Linked DNA regions of Streptacidiphilus albus JL83. The protein of the gene in region 1 binds, or shares a complex with, the protein of each later gene. Links are inferred from orthologs where the notes say so. Each region holds a gene or a part of one and is shown on either strand. Other genes may lie near its edges.

Region 1 (3,595 bases):
GGAGTGCGATCAGTTCGAACCCTTCGTCGCGGCCGGCAAGGCGGTGTTCGAGAGCGAGTACAACCTGCCGACGTCGGCCTTCTGCCCGCAGACCCGGCGGCTGGGGTTCAGCGCGATGCTCAAGCACCTCGCGCTCGACGCCTGGCGCGAGCCCTGCTGAACGGGGGCGGCGCACGACTCGTGCACCGGGTGGGCGCCGTCGTCCAACGCCGGACGGACCGGTCCTGGCATGCTTGGCCCACGGTCACGGCGTCGGTCGGACGCGGAATCGGCCGCCCGGAACGATCGCCGGGAGATATTCACCTGTCCGTTTTGTCTGGGGATGGCGCTTCTGCCGACCCAGCTCGTAGGGGTGACAGCAAGCGATAGTGCTGACGGGCCTCCCGAGGGGCTCGTTTCCTCGCATACGATGGCGACGCGGTGGTGTGCCTCCATCGCCACTGCACCGATCGCCCAGTGCCAGCCCAGGCAAGGAGCCAGCCCACGTGTCCGTCTTCGACAAGATCCTGCGCGCAGGCGAAGGTAAGATCCTTCGCCGGCTGCACCGCATTGCCGCCCAGGTCAACTCCATCGAAGAGGACTTCGTCAACCTGACGGACGAGCAGCTTCGCGCGCTCACCGACGAGTACCGGGAGCGTCTCGCGGACGGCGAGACCCTCGACGACATCCTCCCCGAGGCCTTCGCGACGGTCCGCGAGGCGGCCAAGCGCACTCTCGGCCAGCGCCACTACGATGTCCAGATCATGGGCGGCGCGGCCCTGCACCACGGCTATGTCGCCGAGATGCGTACCGGCGAGGGCAAGACCCTGGTCGGAACCCTGCCGGCGTACCTCAACGCGCTGTCCGGCAAGGGTGTGCACCTGATCACCACCAACGACTACCTCGCCGAGCGCGACTCGGAGTGGATGGGCCGGGTGCACCGCTTCCTCGGCCTGGAGGTCGGGGTGATCCTGGCCAACATGAGCCCGGTCGAGCGTCGCAAGCAGTACGGCTGCGACATCACCTACGGCACCAACAACGAGTTCGGCTTCGACTACCTCCGCGACAACATGGCGTGGTCGCAGGACGAGCTGGTCCAGCGCGGCCACAACTTCGCGATCGTCGACGAGGTCGACTCGATCCTGATCGACGAGGCCCGGACGCCGCTGATCATCTCCGGCCCGGCCGACCAGGCCACCAAGTGGTACGGCGACTTCGCCAAGCTGGTCAAGCGGCTGAAGATCGACACGGACTACGAGGTCGACGAGAAGAAGCGCACCGTCGGTGTGCTGGAGGCCGGGGTCACCCGGGTCGAGGACTACCTGGGCATCGACAACCTGTACGAGTCGGCGAACACCCCGCTGGTGGGCTTCCTGAACAACGCCATCAAGGCGAAGGAGCTCTACAAGAAGGACAAGGACTACGTCGTCATGGACGGCGAGGTCATGATCGTCGACGAGCACACCGGCCGTGTGCTGGCCGGTCGCCGCTACAACGAGGGCATGCACCAGGCGATCGAGGCCAAGGAGGGGGTGGAGGTCCAGAACGAGAACCAGACCCTGGCCACCATCACCCTGCAGAACTTCTTCCGGCTGTACGACAAGCTCTCCGGGATGACCGGTACCGCGCAGACCGAGGCGGCGGAGTTCCACCAGATCTACAAGCTCGGCGTGGTGCCGATCCCGACCAACCGCACCCCGGCCCGGGTCGACCAGCCCGACCTGATCTACAAGTCCGAGCCGGCCAAGTTCGCGGCCGTGGTCGACGACATCGCGGAGAAGCACGAGAAGGGCCAGCCGATCCTGGTCGGCACGGTCAGCGTCGAGAAGTCCGAGTACCTCTCGCAGGAGCTCCGCAAGCGCGGCATCCAGCACGAGGTGCTGAACGCCAAGCAGCACGAGCGCGAGGCGCAGGTCGTCGCCCAGGCCGGGCGTCGCGGCGCGGTCACCGTCGCCACCAACATGGCCGGCCGTGGCACCGACATCATGCTCGGCGGCAACCCCGAGCACCTGGCCTCGGCCGAGCTCGCCCAGCGCGGCCTCTCCCCGGTGGACACCCCCGAGGAGTACGAGGCCGCCTGGCCCGACGCGCTGGAGAAGGCCAAGGCCGCGGTCAAGGCCGAGCAGGAGGAGGTCCAGGAGCTGGGCGGCCTCTATGTGCTGGGCACCGAGCGGCACGAGTCCCGCCGGATCGACAACCAGCTGCGCGGCCGTTCCGGCCGCCAGGGCGACCCGGGCGAGTCCCGGTTCTACCTCTCGCTGGGCGACGACCTGATGCGGCTGTTCAAGGCCGGCATGGTCGAGCGCGTGCTGTCGATGGCGAACGTGCCCGAGGACGTGCCGATCGAGTCGAAGATGGTCACCCGGGCCATCGCCTCCGCGCAGACCCAGGTCGAGCAGCAGAACTTCGAGATCCGCAAGAACGTCCTCAAGTACGACGAGGTGCTCAACCGCCAGCGCGAGGTCATCTACGGCGAGCGCCGTCGCGTCCTGGAGGGCGAGGACCTGCGCGAGCAGATCGACCACTTCATGGACGACACGGTCAACGCCTACGTCAAGAACGCCACGGCGGAGGGCTTCGCCGAGGAGTGGGACTTCGACAAGCTGTGGACGGCGCTGGGCCAGCTCTACCCGATCAGCCTCTCGGTCGAGGACCTGGAGGACGAGGAGGGCGACCGCTCCAGCATCACCGCCGAACTGCTCGCCGACGCGATCAAGGAGGACCTGCACGCCAAGTACGTCGAGCGCGAGCAGAACCTCGGCGAGCCGGTCATGCGCGAGCTGGAGCGCCGGGTCGTGCTCTCGGTGCTGGACCGTCGCTGGCGCGAGCACCTCTACGAGATGGACTACCTCCAGGAGGGCATCGGCATGCGGGCCCTGGCCCAGCGCGACCCCCTGGTCGAGTACCAGCGCGAGGGCTTCGACATGTTCGCGGTCATGATGGAGGGCATCAAGGAGGAGTCCGTCGGCTACCTGTTCAACCTGGAGGTCCAGGTCGAGCAGCAGGTCGAGGAGGTTCCGCTGGCCGAGCCGGGCGACGCGGTGCAGTTCGAGAAGGAGGACGCCCGCCCGGAGATCCGCGCCAAGGGCCTGGAGGCCCCGCAGCGCGACCGGCTGCACTACACCGCCCCGTCGGTGGACGGCGAGGGCGGCGTGATCGAGGGTGACTTCACCAACGACGGCGGCGAGGACGACGACATCGCCGACCGTCCGGACCGCCGCAAGGGTGCCAAGGGCCGTCGCCGCAAGAAGTGACCCCTCCGGGCGCGCCCCAGGGCCGTGCCCGGCACCGCTCCACCCCATGGCGGTTCACCACCTGGTCTCCAGGGCGGTGAACCGCCATGTCGCTGTCGGCTGCCGGCGGCTCTGCCGCAGCTCCAGCCGGAACGCCAGCAGCTCCAGCCGCTCCCCGATCCGCACCATCGCGGTGACCTCCAGCACGCCGGGGGCGGGGGAGTCGTCGAAGACCCGCCCGAGCAGCGGCAGTGCGTTGCCCGGGCCGAGCAGGCAGCGGCGCCGGACCAGGGTCCGGATGTCGTCGTAGACCTCCTCGGTGGTCAGTGCGATCAGCTGCTCGCAGACCCGGTGCCCGCTCAGGACCTCCAGCAGCCGCTGGG
Region 2 (3,238 bases), 2.3 Mb from region 1 along the record:
AGATCACCCAGACCAAGTCCTACATCGGCAGCAAGCAGAACCACCGTGACACCCTGCGTTCGCTTGGTCTCAAGCGGATGCACGACGTGGTCGTGAAGGAGGACCGTCCCGAGATCCGCGGGATGGCCCAGACCGTCCGCCACCTCGTCACGGTCGAGGAGGTGGACTGAAATGGCGGAGCAGAACCCGCTGAAGATCCACAACCTGCGGCCCGCCCCGGGTGCCAAGACCGCCAAGACCCGTGTCGGTCGTGGTGAGGCATCCAAGGGTAAGACCGCCGGTCGTGGTACCAAGGGCACCAAGGCGCGGTACCAGGTTCCGGCGCGTTTCGAGGGTGGCCAGATGCCCCTTCACATGCGCCTGCCGAAGCTCAAGGGCTTCAAGAACCCGTTCCGCGTCGAGTTCCAGGTCGTGAACCTGGACAAGCTCGGTGTGCTCTACCCCGAGGGTGGCGAGGTCACCGTCGAGGACCTGGTCGCCAAGGGCGCGGTTCGCAAGAACTCGCTCGTCAAGGTGCTGGGCACCGGTGAGCTGACCGTGGCGCTCCAGGTTTCGGTTGACGCCGTCTCCGGTTCCGCCGCCGAGAAGATCACCGCCGCCGGCGGCACGGTCACCGAGCTCATCTGAGCTCAGGCCTTCGCCTGACGGTAGTTCAAAGGCCGGATCCGTCACTCCTCGGAGTGACGGATCCGGCCTTTGTCGTTCCCCGAACCGTCGAACCCCTGTGCAAATCCGACGGGGCGGAAGCGTGAATCCGGGCGCACCGAAATCACCTCAAAGTCTGCCTCTCGTACAACTCGCAGCGCGACCGCCGAACCCGTAGGGCTGCGAGCTTCAATTGTGGCTCCACGGACTGTTAGAGTCCGTGGAGTCCACTTGTAGCTTGGCTGCTTCTCTGTCCGCGGAGTCGCTGTCACGCGGGTGGTTGAGTCCACTGTCCGGCCCCGCTCCGATCCGTGATGGGCCCAGATCCACCGTCCCTCCCGCCGCCTCGGCAGGGAGCTGCAGGAGGCACCGTGCTCACCGCGTTCGCCCGGGCGTTCAAGACGCCCGACCTGCGCAAGAAGCTGCTGTTCACGCTGGCCATCATGGCTGTCTTCCGGATGGGTGCTCACATCCCGGTCCCCGGGGTGGACTTCAAGGCAGTCCAGGCGTGCGTCAGCGCATCGTCCACCAGCGGGTCCAACCTGCTCGGGCTGGTCAACCTGTTCAGCGGTGGCGCTCTGCTGCAGATCACCATCTTCGCGCTGGGCATCATGCCCTACATCACGTCCAGCATCATTCTGCAGCTGCTGACCGTGGTGATCCCGCGCCTGGACGCCCTGAAGCAGGAGGGCCAGGCCGGGCAGACCAAGATCACGCAGTACACCCGTTACCTGACCATCGCCCTGGCGATCCTGCAGGCGACCGGCATCGTGGCCACGGCCTCGAACGGCGCCCTGTTCAGCGGCGTGAGCTGCGACACCAGCAAGATCGTGCCCAACCAGTCGGTGTTCACCATCGCCACGATGGTCATCACCATGACCGCCGGCACCGTGGTGATCATGTGGCTGGGCGAGCTGATCACCGACCGGGGCATCGGCAACGGCATGTCGATCCTGATCTTCACCTCGGTGGCCTCGGGCTTCCCGGCCTCGCTGTGGAACATCAAGACCGAGAAGGGCTGGCTGACCTTCGTCTTCGTGCTCGCCATGGGTCTCTGCATGGTCGGCCTGGTGGTCTTCGTCGAGCAGGCGCAGCGCCGGATCCCGGTCCAGTACGCGAAGCGCATGATCGGTCGGCGCGCCTACGGCGGAACCTCGACCTACATCCCGTTGAAGGTCAACCAGGCGGGTGTGATCCCCGTCATCTTCGCCAGCTCGCTGCTGTACATCCCCGCGCTGGTGGTCCAGCTCAGCGGTGAGACCAGCAAGGGCTGGGCGGTCTGGATCCAGTCGAACCTGACAAAGAGCGACAAACCGCTCTACATGGCGGTCGACTTCCTGCTGATCGTCTTCTTCGCCTTCTTCTACGTCGCGATCTCCTTCAACCCCGAAGAAGTTGCCGACAACATGAAGAAGTATGGTGGTTTCATCCCGGGCATCCGGGCCGGCCGCCCGACGGCCGAATACCTCAACTATGTGCTGACCAGGATCACCTGGCCGGGCTCGCTGTACCTGGGCCTGATCGCCATGGTGCCGCTGATCGCGCTGGGGGCGTTCGGAGCGTCACAGAACTTCCCGTTCGGCGGTACGAGCATCCTGATCGTTGTCGGTGTCGGCCTTGAAACTGTGAAGCAGATCGAGAGCCAGCTCCAGCAGCGCAACTACGAAGGGTTCCTCCGCTGATGCGAATCGTCCTCGTCGGACCGCCCGGGGCCGGGAAGGGTACTCAGGCCACACTGCTGGCCAAGACCCTGTCCATCCCGCACGTGTCCACCGGTGACCTGTTCCGCGCCAACATCAGTCAGGGCACCGAGCTGGGCCTTGCCGCGAAGAGCATCATGGACTCCGGCAAGCTCGTACCGGACGAGGTCACCATCGCCATGGCGAAGGACCGGCTGACCCAGCCGGACGCCGCCGGCGGGTTCCTGCTGGACGGCTTCCCGCGGAACGTGGCCCAGGCTCTCGCGCTGGACGGGATCCTCACCGAGTGGGACATCGCGCTGGACGGCGTGCTGGACCTGGAGGTCCCCGAGGACGAGGTGGTCCGCCGCATCGCGGGCCGCCGGGTGTGCCGCAACGACGGCGCGCACATCTTCCACGTGGAGTACAACACCCCCGCCGTGCCGGGCGTCTGCGACGTCTGCGGCGGCGAGCTCTACCAGCGTGGGGACGACAGCGAGGAGAGCGTCCGCGTTCGCCTTGAGGTCTACCACACGCAGACCGAGCCGATCATCGATTACTACCGGAAGCAGGGACTCGTGACCACGATCCCGGCTCTGGGCAAGGTGGACGAGGTCACCGAGCGCGCCATCGCGGCGCTCCGGGCGAACAAGGACACCGTCGACTCCGTGTGAGTCGCAGCGCCGACACCCGGCGCACCGCGCGAACCGGCCGTGACGCCCGCCGAGGGCGTCACGGCCGGAGCGCGTTCGGGTGGGCGGTCGTACCGTGGAAGCGGTGCCCGCGGCAGGGACGAGGCAGCACGTGTGGCAGGCAGGCCGAGTGGCAGGCCGGAGTGGCAGTGGGAAGGCGAGCGAGCATGGTTGAGATCAAGACCCCCGAGCAGATCGCGAAGATGCGGGAGGCGGGCCTGA

Evidence for each region.
Region 2: the proteins of secA (region 1) and secY are in contact, whole or in part, in a crystal structure (PDB 3DIN), measured with the Thermotoga maritima proteins. The link is inferred for Streptacidiphilus albus JL83 from one-to-one orthologs. Residues at the interface, in WP_004082002.1 of Thermotoga maritima: Glu261, Ala262, Arg263, Lys300, Ala301, Arg302, Thr303, Ile304, Ile305, Leu323, Tyr324, Asp325, Pro326, Val329, Ser330, Tyr333, Ile336, Lys340, Phe345, Val349, Glu363, Phe364, Tyr374, Ser375, Gly376, Gly377, Glu393, Ile395, Thr482, Ser483; in WP_004081795.1 of Thermotoga maritima: Glu108, Gly109, Glu110, Glu111, Ala236, Glu237, Arg238, Arg239, Ile240, Thr241, Ile242, Gln243, Tyr244, Ala245, Arg246, Arg247, Val248, Thr249, Gly250, Arg251, Arg252, Val253, Tyr254, Gly256, Ala257, Ser258, Thr259, Tyr260, Leu261, Pro262.

Annotation. Positions count from the first base shown.
Region 1 is NZ_JQML01000001.1:3,376,728-3,380,322, reverse strand. Bases 150-3,433 are described here. They hold secA (preprotein translocase subunit SecA), read left to right. Parts: upstream 150-485; coding sequence 486-3,233; downstream 3,234-3,433. Other genes in these bases: BS75_RS14500 (Rv3235 family protein), read right to left, coding at 3,288-3,433; BS75_RS14510 (endo alpha-1,4 polygalactosaminidase), read left to right, coding at 150-160. In the rest of the region: more of BS75_RS14510, read left to right, coding at 1-149; more of BS75_RS14500, read right to left, coding at 3,434-3,595. UniProt on the Escherichia coli protein: Required for protein export, interacts with the SecYEG preprotein conducting channel.
Region 2 is NZ_JQML01000001.1:5,659,693-5,662,930, forward strand. The notes cover bases 245-3,171. They hold secY (preprotein translocase subunit SecY), read left to right. Parts: upstream 245-1,016; coding sequence 1,017-2,327; downstream 2,328-3,171. Other genes in these bases: rplO (50S ribosomal protein L15), read left to right, coding at 245-627; BS75_RS24820 (adenylate kinase), read left to right, coding at 2,327-2,998. In the rest of the region: rpmD (50S ribosomal protein L30), read left to right, coding at 1-170; more of rplO, read left to right, coding at 172-244; map (type I methionyl aminopeptidase), read left to right, coding at 3,184-3,238. UniProt on the Escherichia coli protein: The central subunit of the protein translocation channel SecYEG. Consists of two halves formed by TMs 1-5 and 6-10.